4 regions of the Nocardioides sp. JQ2195 genome follow, and region 1 is predicted to be linked to each of the others. Evidence: predicted binding sites of a transcription regulator. Region 1 holds the regulator's gene; each other region holds the start of a gene.
The links. The regulator HrcA, encoded in region 1, represses chaperone genes, less so after heat shock. The targets are predictions, from matches to a motif close to TTGGCACTCGNNNNNNNCGAGTGCCAA.
Positions count from the first base shown of each region.

Region 2: a site for HrcA is predicted at 1,704-1,730, ahead of ncot_RS16525 (FmdB family zinc ribbon protein). Genes of this name have one in related genera too.
Region 3: a site for HrcA is predicted at 1,784-1,810, ahead of groES (co-chaperone GroES). Genes of this name have one in related genera too.
Region 4: a site for HrcA is predicted at 2,937-2,963, ahead of groL (chaperonin GroEL). Genes of this name have one in related genera too.

Region 1 covers NZ_CP050902.1:2,683,435-2,688,212, reverse strand. The annotation lists gene ncot_RS12680 (DUF3097 domain-containing protein) at 1-632, opposite strand, end outside; gene ncot_RS12675 (MBL fold metallo-hydrolase) at 652-1,479, opposite strand; gene hrcA (heat-inducible transcriptional repressor HrcA) at 1,777-2,799, shown strand; gene dnaJ (molecular chaperone DnaJ) at 2,847-4,025, shown strand; gene ncot_RS12660 (16S rRNA (uracil(1498)-N(3))-methyltransferase) at 4,025-4,765, shown strand.
Region 2 covers NZ_CP050902.1:3,478,401-3,483,178, reverse strand. The annotation lists gene ncot_RS16540 (DUF559 domain-containing protein) at 1-450, shown strand, start outside; gene ncot_RS16535 (MscL family protein) at 579-920, opposite strand; gene ncot_RS16530 (SAF domain-containing protein) at 990-1,643, opposite strand; gene ncot_RS16525 (FmdB family zinc ribbon protein) at 1,780-2,142, shown strand; gene ncot_RS16520 (penicillin acylase family protein) at 2,186-4,762, shown strand.
Region 3 covers NZ_CP050902.1:795,365-800,142, forward strand. The annotation lists gene ncot_RS03790 (hypothetical protein) at 1-530, shown strand, start outside; gene ncot_RS03795 (class I SAM-dependent methyltransferase) at 523-1,746, opposite strand; gene groES (co-chaperone GroES) at 1,971-2,267, shown strand; gene groL (chaperonin GroEL) at 2,358-3,977, shown strand; gene ncot_RS03810 (hypothetical protein) at 4,135-4,778, opposite strand, start outside.
Region 4 covers NZ_CP050902.1:690,083-694,860, forward strand. The annotation lists gene narJ (nitrate reductase molybdenum cofactor assembly chaperone) at 1-387, shown strand, start outside; gene narI (respiratory nitrate reductase subunit gamma) at 389-1,135, shown strand; gene ncot_RS03230 (hemerythrin domain-containing protein) at 1,128-1,598, shown strand; gene ncot_RS03235 (cupin domain-containing protein) at 1,612-1,947, shown strand; gene ncot_RS03240 (hypothetical protein) at 1,959-2,816, shown strand; gene groL (chaperonin GroEL) at 3,125-4,762, shown strand.

The sequences.
Region 1 (4,778 bases):
GCAGCCCAGACGTCGATGAACGGGTGGCCGACGATCAGCACGTGCTTGCCGACCGGTGACTTGGCGATGGACTGCGCGATCCGGCTCTCCTTGGACCCGGGAACGAGGTGGTCGACGAGCACGCCGACGCGGCGGTCGGGGCCGGGCTTGAAGTCGCGCAGGTGGTCCGAGAGGTCGTCGACACCGCCGAGGAACTCGACCACCACGCCCTCGATGCGCAGGTCGTCGCCCCACACCTTCTCGACCAGCTCGGCGTCGTGGCGACCCTCGACGAAGATCCGGCTGGCCCGGGCCACCCGAGCCTTCGCGCCGTGCACGGCGACCGAGCCCGACGCGGTCCGGGTCGGCTTGGCGGGCGTCTTCAGCCTGGTCGGGCGGGTGAGGATGACGGGCTTGCCGTCGATCAGGAAGCCGGGCCCGAGGGGGAAGGTGCGGCGCTTGTTGCGCCGGTCCTCGAGGGTGACGGTGTCGATGTCACGGTCGACCGCAACGATCTCGCCGCACCAGTCGGTGGTCACCTCTTCGACGACCAGTCCGTTGTCGGCCTCGACGTCAATGGCACGGCCGTTGCGGGGCGCTCGCCAGTCGGTGTTGAGGACGTCGGAGCCGTAGCGGTCGGTGGGGGAAGTCACCGGGTCAACGCTAGTCGGATCAGATCAGCGGAAGCCGCTTCGACGCGCGGGGGAGTTGCTCGTAGCCACGGGCGACGGCGTGCTCCAGCAGCTCCTGTGGCCAAGGCCACTCGCCCTGCGCCAGCGCTTGAGACGCCGGGACGCCGCGTCCGGCAAGGTCGCGGATGGTCTCGGCGACGATGCCGATCTCGCCGCGCTGCTGGTGCACGAAGTCGAGATCGACCACGGCTCCGTGCCCGGGGACCACCACGGTCCGGTCCGTCATCAGGGAGATCGCCAGGTCGAGCGAGGTGGGCCACTCCATCGGCCAGCAGTCTTCGCCGTACGCCGGGGGAGCCGACTCCTCGACCAGGTCACCGGTGAGCAGCACATCGGCGTCAGGAACGCGGACGACGACGTCTCCCGCGGTGTGACCACGGCCGGGGTGCAACAGCTCGACCTGCCGGTCGCCCAGGTCCACCACGCGCGCCGACGAGAAGGTGTCGGTCGGGAGCACGACCGGCGAGGCATCGACCTCGGCCGCGCGCTCCCCGTCGTACGTCGGTCGGTCGTCGCGGAACGCGGCCAGGGCCGCGGCGGTCTCCTCGTGGGCCAGGACCGGCACGTCCTCGAAGACGGCGTTCCCGAGCACGTGGTCGAAGTGGGAATGGGTGTTGACCACCGCCACCACGGGTGCGGAGCTCACCTCCCTGACCCGGGCCAGGGTGTCGCGCACGGCGTCCAGGGAGGCGTGCGTGTCGACGACGACCAGGCCGGCCTCCCCACCGATCACCGTCACGTTGACGTCGAACCATGCGTGGCGGGCGACCCAGACCCGATCGGCCACCGCAGTCAGGGAGTCAGGCATCCGGCCAGACTAGTGGGAGTGGGAGCAGCGCGCGGACGCCCCTGCACGCTCGCCTGGTGCTGGAGGTCCGGAACCACGCCAGGGGCGCGGAGAGATCCGCGCGAGCTGGCGGCCCACGACCGGAACGTGATCAGGCCCGCGTCCAGCGTCTTCGGCTTCCGAGGTCCGGGCGAGTAGCATTGGCACTCGGTGTTTCGGAGTGCCAATCTTGACCCCGGGGTGCCGCCCACAGCCCCACTGCCAGACCCCGGGTGCACAGCGTCAGCACCCACCGAGCCAGGACGAGAGGTGAGCCACATGGTCGAGGCCCGTCGACTCGCCGTCCTGCGCGCCATCGTGGAGGACTACGTCTCCACCGAGGAACCGGTCGGGTCGCGCGCCCTGGTCGAGCGCCACAAGCTGGGTGTCTCGCCCGCCACGGTGCGCAACGACATGGCCGCGCTCGAGGAGGAGGGGTTCATCGCCCAGCCGCACACCAGCGCCGGCCGGGTGCCCACCGACAAGGGATACCGGCTCTTCGTCGACAAGCTGACCACGGTCAAGCCGATGAGTGGGCCGGAGCAGCGCGCGATCTCCTCCTTCCTCGAGGGCGCGGTCGACCTCGACGACGTCGTGCAGCGCAGCGTCCGGCTGCTCGCCCAGCTGACGCGCCAGGTGGCGGTCGTGCAGTACCCGACGCTCAGTCGCAGCACGGTGCGGCACGTCGAGATCGTGGCGCTGGCGCCCAACCGCCTGTTGCTGGTGCTCATCCTCAGCACCGGTCGCGTGGAGCAGCGCGTCGTCGAGCTCGCCGGCGAGCTGCCGGAGGAAGACCTCGCCCCGCTCCGGACCCTGGTCAACCGCGCCGTCATCGGCGAGGTGATCGCCACGGCCGCCACCGCCCTGGACGACGTGGTCGACCAGCTGCCGGAGGGCGGGCGACCTGTCGCCACCGCTGTCGTCGCTTCGCTCGTCGAGGCGATGTCCGACCACCGCTCCGACGAACGGGTGGCGGTCGGCGGAACCGCCAACCTGGCCCGGTTCGGCGACGGCTTCGACACCACGATCCGTCCCATCCTCGAGGCGCTCGAGGAGCACGTCGTCCTGCTCAAGCTGCTCGGCGAGGCAGGCACGGGTGACACGGTCACCGTGCGCATCGGCCACGAGGGCCCCTACCAGGAGCTGGCCACCACGAGTGTCGTCGCCACCGGCTACGGCCCGGAGGAGCAGGCACTGGCCTCGCTCGGCATCGTGGGGCCGACCCGCATGGACTACCCCGGCACGATGGCGACGGTGCGTGCCGTCGCCCGCTATGTCTCCCGCATCCTCGACGAGGCCTGAGACCCCCCACGAACACGAACCATCCTCCCAACGAACCAGAAGGACTCATGAGACAGGACCTGTACGAAATCCTCGGCGTCTCCCGCGACGCGGATGGCGACGCGATCAAGAAGGCGTACCGGAAGCTGGCCCGCCAGCTGCACCCCGACGTGAACCCGGATCCGGAGACCCAGGACAAGTTCAAGGAGGTCTCGCTGGCCTACGAGGTGCTCAGCGACCCGCAGAAGCGGGCTTCCTACGACCGTGGCGGCGACCCGTTCGGCGGAGGCATGGGCGGCGCCGGCGGCTTCGGCCAGGGTCAGGGGTTCTCCTTCACCGACATCATGGACGCGTTCTTCGGCGGCCAGGGTGGCGCCGGCCAGGCCGGCCGCGGGCCCAAGGCACGAGTACGCCGCGGCCAGGACGCCCTGATCCGCCTCGAGATCGAGCTCGCGGAGGCGGCCTTCGGTGTCACGCGCGAGATCAAGGTCGACACGGCGGTCGTCTGCGAGACCTGTCACGGGGGCGGTGCCGCCGAGGGCAGCGAGCCGATCACCTGCGAGACCTGTCGCGGGGCGGGCGAGGTCGCCCACGTCCAGCGGTCGTTCCTCGGTGAGATCCGCACCCTGCGCCCGTGTGCTGCCTGCCGCGGCTTCGGCTCGATCATCCCGGACCCCTGCCGTGACTGCGCCGGCGACGGTCGCGTCCGGTCGCGTCGCGGCCTGACCGTCAAGATCCCGGCCGGTGTCGACACCGGCACCCGGGTCCAGCTCAGCGGCCAGGGCGAGGTCGGCCCCGGAGGTGGCCCGGCCGGCGACCTGTTCGTCGAGATCCACGTGGCGCGCCACGAGACCTTCACCCGTCACGGCTCCGACCTGCGGTGCACGGTGACGGTGCCGATGACCGCGGCCGCGCTGGGCGTGACCCTGACCCTGCCGACGCTCGAGGCCGACGTCGCTGACGCCGACTCCGACGTGGACACGAGCTTCCCGCTCGAGGTGAAGCCGGGCACCCAGTCCGGGAGCGAGCAGGTCCTGCGGGCCAAGGGCGTCCCCGGCCTGCGCAACGTGGGACGCGGGGACCTGGTCGTCACCGTGGTGGTGGAGACCCCGACCAAGCTCGACGCCCGTCAGGAGGAGCTCCTGCGCGAGCTCGCCAACCTGCGAGGAGAGGAGGCCCCGACCGGCAACGTCGAGGCCGGCCACAAGGGCGTCTTCGGCCGACTGCGCGACGCGTTCAACCACTGATGACTCTCCCCGTGCACCTCGTGCCGACGCTCGCGGGCGTCGCCGCCGGCTCGGTCGTCCAGATCACCGGGGACGAGGCGCACCACGCGGTCGCCGTACGCCGCCTTCGGGTCGGTGAGTCGGTCGTGCTCACCGACGGGGTCGGCACGTCGGCACCCGGCGTCGTGGCCACCACCGGCAAGCGGGTGTTCACCGTCGAGGTCGCCGACGTGCACGTCGAGGAGAAGGCGCAGCCGTCGATCACCGTGGTGCAGGCCCTGCCCAAGGGGGACCGTGCTGAGCTGGCAGTCGAGGTGCTGACCGAGATCGGGGTCGACGTGATCGTGCCGTGGGCGGCCTCCCGCTCGGTGGCGGTCTGGCGCGGGGAACGCGTGGCCAAGTCCCACGCGAAGTGGACCGCCACGGCCCGCGAGGCCGCCAAGCAGGCCCGTCGCAGCTGGTTCCCGACGGTTTCTCCACTGGCCGGCACCGACGCGGTGGCCGAGCTGTTGGGCTCGGCCGATGGTGCCGTCGTGCTGCATGAGGACGCCACGCTGCCCTTGTCCGCCGTGGCGTTGGCACCGGATGCCACCATGGTCGTGGTGGTCGGACCCGAAGGCGGGATCAGCGACGAGGAGCTGGCCACCTTCCTGGCCGCAGGCGCACAGCCGGTGCGCATGGGCCGCGAGGTCCTGCGCACCTCGACCGCCGGAGTGGCGGCCGTGGCGGCGCTGCTGGCCCGGACCCCGAGGTGGTCCTGACCGGAGGCCGGCG
Region 2 (4,778 bases), 790 kb from region 1:
GATGCGGCGCTGCGCAAGGGCCAGAGTCGGACGGTCCTGCTCGCCGCCGCCCTGGAACTGCCGGCCATCGCCCGGAGCAGGGTGCGTCGTGTGATCGAGCAGGGCGACGGCCGATCCGCCAACGCCTTCGAGACCTGCCTGCGTCACATTGCTCGATCGGTGCCCGGGCTGGACGTCGTCGCGCAGGTGCAGATCGGAGAGCACCGGGTCGACCTCGCCGACGCGGCCCGGAAGATCGTGGTGGAGGCCGAGTCCTTTGCCTTCCACGGATCGAAGGAGATGTTCCGGGTGGATTGCCGGCGCTATACGTGGCTCACCACGACAGGGTGGATCGTCTGGCGCTTCGTCTGGGAGGACGTGATGCTCAAGCCGGACGAGGTGCGTGTGGCCATGGTCCGGGGACTGGCGATCCGTTCGACATGCAGCTGCGGTGGTTTCGCCTTGAGCTGAGCGTGGGCCGGGTCGGCATACGGGTCAGCTGCATGTCGGTCGGACCGCGGTGGCGCGCCGGCGTGGGGCTGGAAGAGCGAACGAGGCCCGCCCCCGAAGGGACGGACCTCGTCAGTGGAACAGGTGGATCAGGGACGTGCGGCGAGCTGGTCGCGGATCTGCGCGAGCAGGTCGAGCTCGGTCGGTCCGGCGATCTCGCTCGGGAAGAACCGCTCCTTGGCCTTGGTGTAGGGCACCACGACCAGGAAGTAGACGACGGCACCCATGATGATGAAGGCGATCACGGCGTTCAGGAAGGCGCCGAACGAGTTCAGCTCGTTGCTGAAGACGTCGTCGAGGCTGTCGGGCAGCAGGGCGGTCAGCCAGTTGGTGAAGGTGCTCACCACGTCGGCGAACGCCAGCGCCATGATCAGACCGGTGGCGATCTCCACCAGGTTCCCGCGAAGCAGGAAGTTCTTGAATCCATCCACTTTGGGTTCTCCTTCTCAGGATTGGGTGCCCCTCCAGGTGCTTGAGGGGGCATTGGACAGCAGCACACGCTAGCGTGAAATCGTGGCAGTGAGATAACGCGTCGCCGAGGCAGAAGCTACTTTTTCGGACAGCTCGGACGTGGTGCCGACCACGATCAGGCGCCCGGCGAGCGCATTCTGCTGCCCTGAGACGTCTCGGTGCGGCAGGGCGATGACAGGGATGTCGTCCCCCACCCGCTCGGTGGCGCCGGTGCGTTGATCGGTGGCCAGCAGGTCGATCCGGTCGCCCACCCGAAGCAGTGCGGCAGCGCCGTCGTCGGGGATCCGCACCGGGATCGCGACCAGGCCCGGGTACCCCTCGAGCAGGCTCGCGCCGACGAGTCGCGCGTCGGTGATCGGCTCTCCGCGCCGCAGCGGCCCGGTCGTCGTGCGTCCGACGGCGTACGCCGCGTCGCTGGTGTCGGTGGGGACCGTGCCCTCGGGGAAGCCGACCGTCTCCACGTCGCCGGCCGCGACGGTGCTGCCCGCGGGCAGGTCGCGCGCGGCGACGGTGACTGGCACCGTGGACGGCGGCGCCGGGGCGAGGGCCCGCAACCCGGCGAACACGGCTCCGACCACGCACAGGGCACACAGCAGGCGGCGTCTGCCGAGGACGGCGCGCCGCATCGTGTGATGAACGTCGGCGAGGCGTCGGCGCAGGTCGGTGGGAGTGTTCGCAGCCATGCCGGTGAGGCTAGGTCGATCCGGAGCGACGTGAATCGGTTCTCCACAGGTGCCGTATCATTGGCAGTCGGGATGACTGAGTGCCAGTCCTCCCGACCACGCATTCCTGATCACGTTCCTCGGAGGATTCCGGCCAGTGCCCACCTATCAGTACGCCTGCACCGAGTGCGAGCACGCCTTCGAGCAGGTCCAGAAGTTCAGCGACGACGCGCTCACCGTCTGCCCGAACTGCCACGGCCGGCTGCGCAAGGTGTTCAACGCCGTGGGTGTGGTGTTCAAGGGATCGGGCTTCTACCGCACCGACTCGCGCAGCGGCTCCTCCTCGACGATCACGTCCTCGAGCTCCGGCGGCAGCGAGTCGACCAGCGGCAGCGGCTCCAACGGCAGCCCCTCCAAGGACGGCGCGTCGAAGAACAGCTCCACGAGCAGCAGCTCCAGCAGCTCGAGCAGCAGCTCCACCTCCGGGTCGTCCACCTCCAGCGCGTCCTCCGCGTCGTGACCCCACCCCACGGGGAGAATGCCGGGGTGGATCGGGAGATCAGGTGACCCTGCAGGAGCGCTGGCTGGCGTTTCGGGCCTGGCCGTGGGGCGCTCGCTGGGCGGTCTGGGCATGTTCCTTCCTCGTGCTGGTGCTGCTGGCGGGCACGATCACCGGTGTGGTGCTGGTGCGCCACTCGTTCCCCCAGATGGACGGCGAGATCGAGGTGTCCGGCCTCGACGCCGACGTCGACGTGATCCGCGACGACAACGGCATCCCGCAGATCTACGCCGACTCCACGGCCGACCTGATGCAGGCCCAGGGCTTCGTGCACGCGCAGGACCGTTTCTACGAGATGGACATCCGGCGTCACATCACCTCCGGTCGCCTGTCCGAGCTGTTCGGCAGCACCACCCTGGAGACCGACAAGACGATCCGCACGATGGGCTGGCGTCGCGTCGCGGAGCGCGAGCTGGCGATGCTCACGCCCGAGACCCGCTCCGCGCTCGAGTCGTACGCCGACGGCGTCAACGCCTACCTCGACGGCCGGTCACCGTCGGAGATCTCGCTCGAGTACACCGTGCTCCGCGCGGGTGGGCTCGACTACCACCCCGAGCCGTGGACCCCGGTCGACTCGCTGGCCTGGCTGAAGGCGATGGCGTGGGACCTGCGCGGCAACATGGACGACGAGATCGCCCGTGTGCTGCTCTCGGTCAACCACACCCCCGACCAGGTGGATCAGCTCTACCCCGACTATCCCTTCGCCGACCACGACCCGATCGTGAACCAGGGCGCGCTGGTCGACGGTCGCTACGAACCCGACGCCACGCGTCCCGGCACCCGCAACCCGGCGCGACCGGCGTACACCGCCGACCAGGTGGACGCGCTCACCGCGGCGAAGCACACCATGGACGCGATCCCCGCCCTGCTCGGCGAGGGGGACGGCATCGGCAGCAACAGCTGGGTCGTCGACGGCGAGCACTCCGCCACCGGGTTCCCGCTGCTGGCCAACGACCCGCACCTCGGCACCAGCCTGCCGGGCATCTGGTACCAGGTCGGCTTGCACTGCCGCACTGTCTCCGACGCCTGCCCGTTCGAGACCTCCGGCTTCAGCTTCGCCGGCGTCCCCGGAGTCGTGATCGGCCACAACGCCGACATCGCCTGGGGCTTCACCAACCTCGGCCCCGACGTCACCGACCTGTTCCTCGAGAAGGTCGCCGGCGACTCCTGGACGTACGACGGCAAGCGGCGTCCGCTGCAGACGCGGACCGAGACCATCGAGGTCCGCGACGCGGACGACTTCGAGCTGACCGTGAGGGAGACCGATCACGGCCCGCTGCTCTCCGACGTCTCGAAGGAGCTGAGCACGGTCGGCGCCAACGCAGACGCACCGGACGGACCCGATCGTGGCAACGGCTACGCGGTGGCGTTGAAGTGGACCGCGCTGGAGCCCTCGAACACCGCCGACGCGATCCTCGAGCTCAACCGGGCGTCGAACTGGGACGAGTTCCGCTCCGCCGCGGCGGACTTCGCGGTGCCGGCGCAGAACCTGGTGTATGCCGATCGGGAGGGCCACATCGGCTACCAGGCGCCCGGTCGCATCCCGATCCGCAAGTCCGGCAACGACGGCTCGCTCCCCGTGGAGGGATGGCTGCCGGAGAACGACTGGAGTGGGAAGTACATCCCCTTCGACGCGCTGCCGAAGCTGTTCGACCCGCAGGAGGGCTTCATCGTCACCGCCAACCAGGCGGTGGTTGACGACTCCTACCCGCTCTACCTCACCGACGACTGGGACCACGGCTACCGCTCCCAGCGGATCCGCGACCTGATCACTGCCGAAGGTGAGCTGTCGATCGACGAGATGACCGACCTGCAGACCGATGACCGGTCGGCGCTGGCCGACGTGCTCGTGCCGCACCTGCTCGACATCCGGTTGCCCGACGGCTATCGCAACGACGGCCAGGAGGTGCTGGCCGAATGGGACCACCGCCAGGGCACCGGCTCGGCCGGAGCCGCCTACTTCAACGTGGTCTGGAAGAACCTGCTCGAGCTGACCTTCGCCGACGAGATGCGTGAGTCGATCCGCCCCGACGGTGGCAGCCGCTGGTGGACCGTGGTGTCCGACCTCGTCGAGCGGCCGGCCGATCCCTACTGGGACGACCGGTCCACCGACGACGTCGAGACCCGCGACGACATCCTGCGGGCCGCCCTCCTCGCCGCCAGCGACGAGATCATCCGGCTCATGTCACGACGACCCGGCGAGTGGGAGTGGGGCCAGCTGCACCGGCTCGAGCTGCGCAACCAGACCTTGGGCACTTCCGGGATCGGCTTAGTGGAGGCGTTGTTCAACCGCAGTCACAAGATCGGTGGCGGCAGCTCGCTGGTCAACGCGACGTCGTGGAATGCGGCCGAGGGCTACGAGGTCACCTCGGCGCCCTCGATGCGGATGGTGGTCTCGCTGGCCGACTTCGACGACTCGCGCTGGATCAACCTGACCGGCAACTCCGGCCACGCCTTCCACGCCAACTACACCGACCAGGCAGAGCTGTTCGTCGAGGGGAAGACCTTGCCCTGGGCCTTCACGAAGGATGCCGTCGAGGCCCGTGAGGAGCACCGGCTCACGCTGACCCCGGGCGACTAGACCGGCCCCGGCTGGC
Region 3 (4,778 bases), 1.9 Mb from region 1:
CCACGCACGACACGGGCAGCGCCTACGCGCCCGGGCACCTGCCGCGGTTGCGTGACCACCAGTGCCCGCCGCAGCGTCGGGTGGAGCTTGCCGACGGCGTCACCTTCAACGGCACGGACTGCCAGGTCCGTGCGCTGGACCCGGTGCCCTGGTTCGGTCCGGCCGGCTGGGCGGCACCGGGCAGGTCGTGGGTGCTGGTGAAGGCAACCATCGACATCAACACCTACTTCGGCCAGGAGGTGGCCGGCGAGTACGTCTCGCGGGACACCGCGTACGGCGAGCCGACCTACAGGTTGGACGGCGCCCGGCCGGTGGCGATGTATGACAGCGAGCTCGTGGAGATCTCCTCACGACCCGACGACATGGACGTCCACGACGCGAGGTGGCTGCTCTTCGAGGTCGCCGAGGACACCACCGACGCAACCCTGCGGCTCGGGCTCACCTACACCGGGACCCCCAGGGACCCAGCCGACGACGCGACGGTGGTCACCCACCGCTGGAAACACGTGTTCGACCTGCGCCTCACCTGATCAGTGGCACGCCCGGGGACTCCGTGCCCCGACCGAACGGCTGCACCAGCAGCGCCGTTCCCTCGCCAGCCACGCGGGTCATCACCAACGTGGCCTCCTGCTCCCCGTGGAGGGAGAGTCGCTTGCGCAGGACCTCGGGCACGATGTCGACCCCGCGCTTCTTGATCGTGAGCCTTCCGATGCCGCGTGCCCGCAGCGCTGCCTTGAGCGGCTTCTCGCGGTAGGGGAGCGTCTCGATGACCCGGTAGCCGCGGGCGAAGGGTGAGCGGAAGGACGCGTCGGAGGTGACGTAGGCGATGTGCTCGTCGAGCAGGCCGCCGTCGACGCCGCCGGCGACAGCGGTCACCAGTCCGGCACGGATGACGGCACCGTCCGGTTCGTAGAGGAACTCGCCCAGGGCCCGCACCGGCCGCTCACGACCGTCGTAGGGGTCGTCCTCCTCGGTGATGCTGGCCAACCCACCGTCGCCGATCACGGTGGCGCGGCGCCGGGCCGTGGCGAGGTACGACGACCAGAGGGCAGCCTCCTTCACCTCGCCGCCCTCGCTGACCCACTCGGCCTCGACGGAGGCGGGAACCAGCTCGTGGGGGATGCCGGGGGCGACCTTGACCACCGAGGCGCGCTCGAGGAGGGAGGTGACGAACGACCACGGGGGAGTCCACCCCTCCACGTCGAAGACCCGACCCCGGGCGCCGCGGCGCGCAGGATCGGCGAAGACCGCGCCGAAGCCCGAGAGGTCGAGCGTGGTGCCGTCGGCGACCTGCACGGCGCCGGCCAGGTCCAGCGCGGCCAGGTTGGCTCGGGCGACCTCGACCCGGACCGGGTCGAGGTCGACGCCGGCCACGGTGAGGCCGGCCCGGGCGAAGGCGATCAGGTCGCCGCCGATGCCGCAGCCGAGGTCGATCACGCTCGCCGGCTGGGCGGCGGCCAGCCGGGCCGCGCGATGGGCGGCGACCCGGGCGTGGGTGGCCTGCTCGAGGGCATCCGGGGTGAAGAACATCTGCATCGCGTCGGTGCCGAACTTGGCCACTGCCTTCACCCGCAGCCCGACCTGTGTGAGCGCCGCGGCGGCGCGGTCGGCGTCCTGCTCGACCTTGCGCACGGCGGCGGCGGAGCGGACCGGATCGCCGTCGTGGTCGGCGTACGCATTCCCGGCCGTCTCCAGAAGCCGTTGCCCGTCGTCGGTCAGCAGCCAGCGGAACGCGTCGAGATCCATGCCCGCAGTCTGTCAGCCGATTGTGGCGACCCCGTCTCTGGCACTCCATTGGCGAGAGTGCTAGCGTTTGTTCTGGCACTCTCACCATGAGGGTGCCAGCGCTTGCAACGAGCACGACCCCCGCGACGGCGTGCTCCACTGCAGGCTCGAACTTCTTGGCTGGCCCCGTTCCCGGAGTCCGTCACCAACTGATCATTCAAGTGGAGAAAGTGGAGGTCGACATCGTGTCGGTCAACATCAAGCCTCTCGAGGACCGCATCATCGTCAAGCAGCTCGAGGCGGAGCAGACCACGGCCTCGGGCCTGGTCATCCCCGACACCGCGAAGGAGAAGCCCCAGGAGGGCGAGGTCGTGGCAGTGGGCCCCGGCCGCTTCAACGAGGACGGCGACGAGCGCATCCCGCTGGACATCGCGGTCGGCGACAAGGTCATCTACAGCAAGTACGGCGGCACCGAGGTCAAGTACGGCGGCGAGGAGTTCCTGATCCTCTCCGCCCGCGACGTCCTCGCGATCGTTTCCTGATTTCCCGATAGTCCCTAACGGCTCGCAGGTCTGAAACGCGATTTCGGCTGCGACTCGTTAGGGACTATCTCCCTTTTGTGAGGAGAAGCCATGCCGAAGATTCTTGAGTTCGACGAGAACGCTCGTCGCGCGCTGGAGCGGGGCGTCGACGCCCTGGCCAACGCCGTCAAGGTGACGCTCGGCCCCAAGGGCCGCTACGTCGTCCTCGACAAGAAGTGGGGCGCCCCGACCATCACCAACGACGGTGTCACCGTCGCCCGTGAGGTGGAGCTGGACGACCCGTTCGAAAACCTTGGCGCGCAGCTGACCAAGGAAGTTGCCACCAAGACCAACGACGTCGCCGGTGACGGCACGACGACCGCCACGGTCCTCGCCCAGGCGATGGTCCACGAGGGCCTGCGTGCGGTGGCCGCCGGCGCCAACCCGATGGGCCTCAAGCGCGGCATGGACGCCGCCGCCGAGGCCGTCGGCCAGGCGCTGCGCGACGCCGCTCGCGAGGTCGAGTCGAAGGAGGACATGGCCTCCGTGGCCACCATCTCCTCGCGCGACTCGCACATCGGTGAGCTGCTCGCCGAGGCGTTCGACAAGGTCGGCAAGGACGGCGTCATCACCGTCGACGAGTCCAACACCATGGGCACCGAGCTCGAGTTCACCGAGGGGATGCAGTTCGACAAGGGCTACATCTCGCAGTACTTCGTGACCGATGCCGAGCGCATGGAAGCCGTCCTCGAGGACCCCTACATCCTCCTGCACCAGGGCAAGATCTCCGCGATCGCGGACATGCTGCCGCTGCTGGAGAAGGTCATCGCAGCCGGCAAGCCGCTCTTCATCCTCGCCGAGGACGTCGACGGTGAGGCGCTCTCGACCCTGGTCGTCAACAAGATCAAGGGCACCTTCAACGCCGTGGCCGTCAAGGCCCCCGCGTTCGGTGACCGCCGCAAGGCCATGATGGAGGACATCGCCGTCCTCACCGGTGGCCAGGTCGTCGCTCCCGAGATCGGCCTCAAGCTCGACCAGGTCGGACTCGAGGTGCTCGGTCAGGCTCGCCGCATCGTGGTGACCAAGGACAACACCACGATCGTCGACGGCGCCGGTGACTCGGCCGCGGTCGAGGGCCGGGTCAACCAGATCAAGGCCGAGATCGAGGCCTCCGACTCCGACTGGGACACCGAGAAGCTCCAGGAGCGTCTCGCGAAGCTGGCCGGTGGCGTGTGCGTGATCAAGGTCGGCGCCGCCACCGAGGTGGAGCTGAAGGAGAAGAAGCACCGTATCGAGGACGCCGTCTCCGCGACGCGAGCCGCGATCGAGGAGGGCATCGTCGCCGGTGGTGGGTCCGCGCTCATCCACGCGGTCTCCGTGCTCGAGGACAACCTCGGCCTGACCGGTGACGAGGCGGTGGGCGTGCGCGTCGTGCGCAAGGCCGCCGACGAGCCGCTGCGCTGGATCGCCGAGAACGGTGGCGACAACGGCTACGTCATCACCACCAAGGTCCGTGACCTCGGCGTGGGCAACGGCTACAACGCCGCCACCGGCGAGTACGGCGACCTGGTCGCCCAGGGCGTCCTCGACCCGGTGAAGGTGACCCGCTCCGCGCTGGTCAACGCCACCTCGATCGCCGCGATGCTGCTGACGACCGAGACCCTGGTCGTCGACAAGCCCGAGGACGAGGATGAGTCGGCGGCCGGTCACGGTCACGGCCACGGCCACTGATTGACCCACCTGCGCCGAGTCGGTGCGGGTGGAGCCTCACGACGCCGAGCCGGCGCGCGTTGACCTGAACCTGGGTCAACCCGTGCCGGCTCGGCTGCATTTGTCGGAGCCGGAGCCGGAGCCGGAGTCAGGGCCGGAGCCAGGGCCAGGGCCCGGCTCACCAGAGCCAGGGGTGGTCGCAGTCCGGGGTCGGGACGCCACGGTCGACGCCCTTGAGCAGCCAGATCGGGTGCTCCCCGCACCCCGTGCCATGGCGTTCGTAGCGATCAGCCAGGGCCGCCTCGAGAGCGGGCTGGCCGGTGCCGTTCCACGAGGTGAAGTCGACCTGGCCGACGAACCACGTGGGCGCCTCGTCGCTGCGCAGCAGGGCGACCAGGTCCTCGAGACCCGGGTCGTTGCCGCGCATCGGCAGGCTCCACAGGTGCTCGTAGGGCGAGGAGAGCCCCGACGCGAACACGATGTCGGCCCGCCCGCCGTAGACCGTGATCGTGTCGTCCGGCTCGGCCACGTCCTTGATCGCCCGCCCGGTGTAGATCTCGGTGGGCGGCTCGGCGCCGGTCAGGTTGTTGGCCACCCAGCCGACGGCGGAGACGAGGCAGGAGAACGCAGCCAGCCCGGCGATGACGCGCATGACCCGTCCGCGCACGCCGGGGGCTCCCGCGACCAGCGCGGCGCACAGCACGACCGTCGGCACCAGGCCCAGGAGGTAGGGCCGCCAGTAGCTGCCGCCCAGCACCACGCCAGCGCCGTCGACGGCCAGCACGGCGAGGGCTGCCACGGTCGCCGCCGGCTGGGTGCGCC
Region 4 (4,778 bases), 2.0 Mb from region 1:
GAGCTGCCCGACCACCTGTGCGTCGTGCTCGAGTTCGCCGGCACGGTCGACCTCGAGAGCGGTCGTGCGCTGCTGCTTGACCACCGTGCCGGGTTCGAGGTCCTGCGACTCCACCTGCGCACCGCGGGTTCGCCCTGGGTGAGCCTGCTCGACGCCGTCGCCGAGACGCTGCCGACCCTGGCCGGCGACGAGGAGGAGGCGATCCGCCGGCTGGTGGCGGCGGGACCCCCGAAGGAGGAGGTCGGCCTGACGCCGTACGGCACGCCGTCGTTCGACGCGGCGCTGATGGAACGCACCTCCGGCGGTCCGGTCGACCTGCCGATGCCGACGGTGCCGATCGGGTCGCAAGGATCAGGGTCGACCGCTTCGACGTGGAGGAGTGCCTGAGATGGACGAGTTGCTCTGGGTGATCATTCCGTACGTGTGCCTGACGACCTTCGTGCTGGGGCACGTCTGGCGCTACAACTACGACAAGTTCGGGTGGACCACCCGATCCTCGCAGCTCTACGAGAAGCGCCTCCTGCGCTGGGGAAGTCCGTTGTTCCACTTCGGCATGATCGGGGTCTTCTTCGGCCACGTCATGGGGCTCGGCATCCCGCAGTCGTGGACCGATGCGGTCGGCATCAGCGACGAGGTCTACCACGCGTTCGCCGTCGGGGGTGGCGTGCTCGCCGGTGCCGCCACCCTGGCCGGGTTGGCGATCCTGGTCTACCGACGTCGCACGGTCGGCCCGGTCTTCTCCGCGACGACCGTGATGGACAAGGTGATGTACGCCGTCCTGGCGATCGTGATCCTGCTCGGCATCTGGAACACGATCGCCGGCGGGATCCTCAACCTCGGCGGCCACTACAACTACCGCGAAGGCGTCTCGGTCTGGTTCCGCGGCATCTTCCGCTTCGACCTGCACCCGGGCCTGATGGGCGAGGCACCCATCGGATTCCAGATCCACGGGATGGCGGCGATGCTGCTGTTCGCGCTGTGGCCGTTCACCCGCCTGGTGCACGTCTTCAGTGCTCCGCTGGGCTACCTCACCCGCCCCTACATCGTCTATCGCTCCCGCGACGCCCATGCCGGTGCCCGGGCGCCGCAGCGCGGGTGGGATCCCGCCGACCGGGGCGCGGACCGACATGTGTGAGCACTGCGGCTGCCGTGGGGTGCCTCCGATCGCGGAGCTGATGGACGAGCACTACGCGCTGCTCGACGACGCCCACGAAGTACGCCGCGCGCTCGGGGCGGGCGACCGGGCCGGTGCGAGCCGGCTGATGGAGCGCCTCGTGGCGCACCTCGACGTCCACGTCCGGCGCGAGGAACGAGGAATCTTCACCGCCATGCGAAGCCAGGGGGAGTTCGTCGAGGAGGTCCAGCAGCTCGAGGGCGAGCACCGCTCCCTCGACGCCGCCATCGGCGGCCTGGACCCGGAGGACCCGGGATTCGACGACGTGGTCTCCGAGCTGTTCCGCGAGCTGTCCGAGCACATCGACCGCGAGAACCTCGGCATCTTCCCGGTCTCCGTGGTCACGCTCGGTGCCTCGGGCTGGGAGCTGGTGCAGCAGGCTCGGGACGAGCTTCCGTCCTTCCTTCCGAGCCTCCACGACTGAGTAGGGTGGGTCCATGGAGAGCACATCACTGAAGCAGCTGGTCGACACCCAGATCGAGGCGGCCCGAGCGGCCTCTGCCGGCCGGTCCGCATCGACCGTCCACGGTGGGCGCGAGCACGACCTGCGCCAGACCGTGATCGCCCTGGTGGAGGGCCGCTCGCTCGGCGAGCACGAGTCCCCCGGAGAGGCGACTCTGCAGGTGTTGCGTGGCCAGGTGCGGCTGCACGCCGGCGGGTCGACGTGGGAGGGTGCCGAGGGTGACTACCTGCTGATCCCGCAGGAGCGCCACGACCTCGAGGCGGTCACCGATGCAGCCGTGCTGCTCACCGTGGCCACCCGTGCGAGTTGACCGCCACCCGGATGACCCGTGCGCTCCTGGTGACCTTCTCGTTGCTGCCGGACGGTGAGCACGGAGGCGAGGCCCTGGTCCCTGCCCTCGCCGAGCGGGGCGTCGAGTCCCGTTGGGTGAGCTGGGACGACCCCGAGGTCGACTGGGCCGCCGCCGACGTCATCGCCGTGCGGTCCACCTGGGACTACCACCGCCGCCACGACGACTTCATGGCGTGGGCCCGTCGCGTGGACCAGCTGACCACGCTGCTCAACGGCGCCGCGGTGTTCGAGTGGAACGCCGACAAGTCCTACCTGATCGAGCTCGGCGAGCGGGTGGCCGTCGTACCCACCGGCCTGCTCGACGACAGCAACTTGCGCGGCGGGCTCGAGGCCGCCCTCGACCGCCACAACCCGGCCGTCCTCAAGGGCCGGGTGAGCGCCGCGGGGGTGGGCGTCGTGGTGGTCGAGGCCGCCGACGACCAGCGCCTCTCCGGCCTGACCGTCGGCCCGTGGGTGGTGCAGCCCCTGGTCGAGTCGGTGCGCACCGAGGGGGAGGCGTCCGTCTTCGTGATCGGCGGAGAGGTGGTCTCCCAGGTGAACAAGCTGCCGGGAGACGGTGAGATCCGGGTCCACGAGGAGTACGGCGGTCGCAGCATGCCTGTCCCGATCGTGCCCGAGCACGCCGAGCTCGCCCTGGCGGCAGTCGCGGCCGCCGAGGCGATCACGGGCGCCGGTCTCGACTACGCCCGCGTCGACATGATGCGCCTGGCCGACGGCACGCTGGCCGTGAGCGAGCTCGAGCTGATCGAGCCCGGCCTCTATCTCGACCTGCTCCCCGGCAACGCCGATCCCTTCGCCGACCTCGTCGCGCGAACGGGCAACTCTTGATGCGCGAACGCGCAATTGTTGATGCGCGAACGGGCAATTGTTGATGCGCGAACGGGCATCCTCGACGGTTCGCCCTGCTCGGTCGGCTCTCCGGTCGGTCACCTTCCGGAACGACGTACATTTGCACTCGCCGGGGTCGAGTGCTAAACATGAGGCTGGCACTCTCGTCATGAGAGTGACAACAACGGGACCGGTGAGTTGAGGTCCGAAGCGTCGGCGGGAAGGGTCCGCCGGGTCAGCCGGATCGTCCGTCGCGGGCAGCTCTCCGACTCCGTTCCAACTCTTAGCACCAAGGAATCGCAGGAGTTATGCCGAAGCTGATTGCTTTCAACGAAGAGGCGCGCCGCGGTCTCGAGCGGGGCATGAACACCCTCGCCGACGCCGTCAAGGTGACGCTTGGCCCCAAGGGCCGCAACGTCGTCCTGGAGAAGAAGTGGGGCGCCCCCACGATCACCAACGACGGTGTCTCGATCGCCAAGGAGATCGAGCTCGAGGACCCCTACGAGAAGATCGGGGCCGAGCTCGTCAAGGAGGTCGCCAAGAAGACCGACGACGTCGCCGGTGACGGAACGACCACCGCCACGGTGCTCGCCCAGGCGATGGTCCGAGAGGGCCTGCGCAACGTGGCCGCGGGTGCGAACCCGATGGGTCTCAAGCGTGGCATCGAGACCGCTGTCGCCGCCGTGTCCGAGCAGCTGCTCGGCATGGCCAAGGACATCGAGACCAAGGAGCAGATCGCGTCTGCTGCCACCATCTCCGCCGGTGGCGACACCACCGTCGGTGACGCCATCGCCGAGGCGATGGACAAGGTCGGCAAGGAAGGCGTCATCACCGTCGAGGAGTCGAACACGTTCGGCATCGACCTCGAGCTGACCGAGGGCATGCGGTTCGACAAGGGCTACATCTCGGCCTACTTCGTCACCGACCCCGAGCGCATGGAGACGGTCCTCGAGGACGCCTACGTCCTCATTGCGAACTCCAAGATCTCCAACGTCAAGGACCTGCTCCCGCTGCTCGAGAAGGTCATGCAGTCCGGCAAGCCGCTGCTGATCCTGGCCGAGGACGTCGACGGCGAGGCCCTGTCCACGCTGGTCGTCAACAAGATCCGTGGCACCTTCAAGTCCGTGGCCGTCAAGGCTCCGGGCTTCGGTGACCGCCGCAAGGCCATGCTGCAGGACATCGCGATCCTCACGGGTGGCCAGGTCATCTCCGAGGAGGTCGGCCTCAAGCTCGAGTCGGCTGGCATCGAGCTCCTCGGCCAGGCCCGCAAGGTCGTCATCACCAAGGACGAGACCACCATCGTCGAGGGCTCGGGCGACCAGGCCCAGATCGAGGGCCGGGTCAACCAGATCCGTGCCGAGATCGAGAACTCCGACTCCGACTACGACCGCGAGAAGCTGCAGGAGCGCCTGGCCAAGCTGGCCGGCGGCGTTGCAGTCATCAAGGTCGGCGCGGCCACCGAGGTCGAGCTCAAGGAGCGCAAGCACCGCATCGAGGACGCCGTTCGCAACGCGAAGGCTGCCGTCGAGGAGGGCATCGTCGCCGGCGGTGGCGTGGCGCTGGTCCAGGCCGCCGACCTCGCGTTCGAGAAGATCGAGCTCGAGGGTGACGAGGCCACGGGTGCGAACATCGTGCGCGTCGCCACCGACGCCCCGCTGAAGCAGATCGCGATCAACGCCGGCCTCGAGGGTGGCGTCATCGCGGAGAAGGTCCGCAACCTCGAGTCGGGCCACGGCCTCAACGCGGCCACCGGCGAGTACGTCGACATGATCGCCGAAGGCATCATCGACCCCGCCAAGGTGACCCGCTCGGCCCTGCAGAACGCCGCGTCGATCGCCGCGCTGTTCCTCACCACCGAGGCCGTCGTCGCCGACAAGCCGGAGAAGGCCGCCCCGATGGGCGACCCGACCGGTGGCATGGGCGGCATGGGCGGCATGGACTTCTGATCGGTTCCCGATCGGA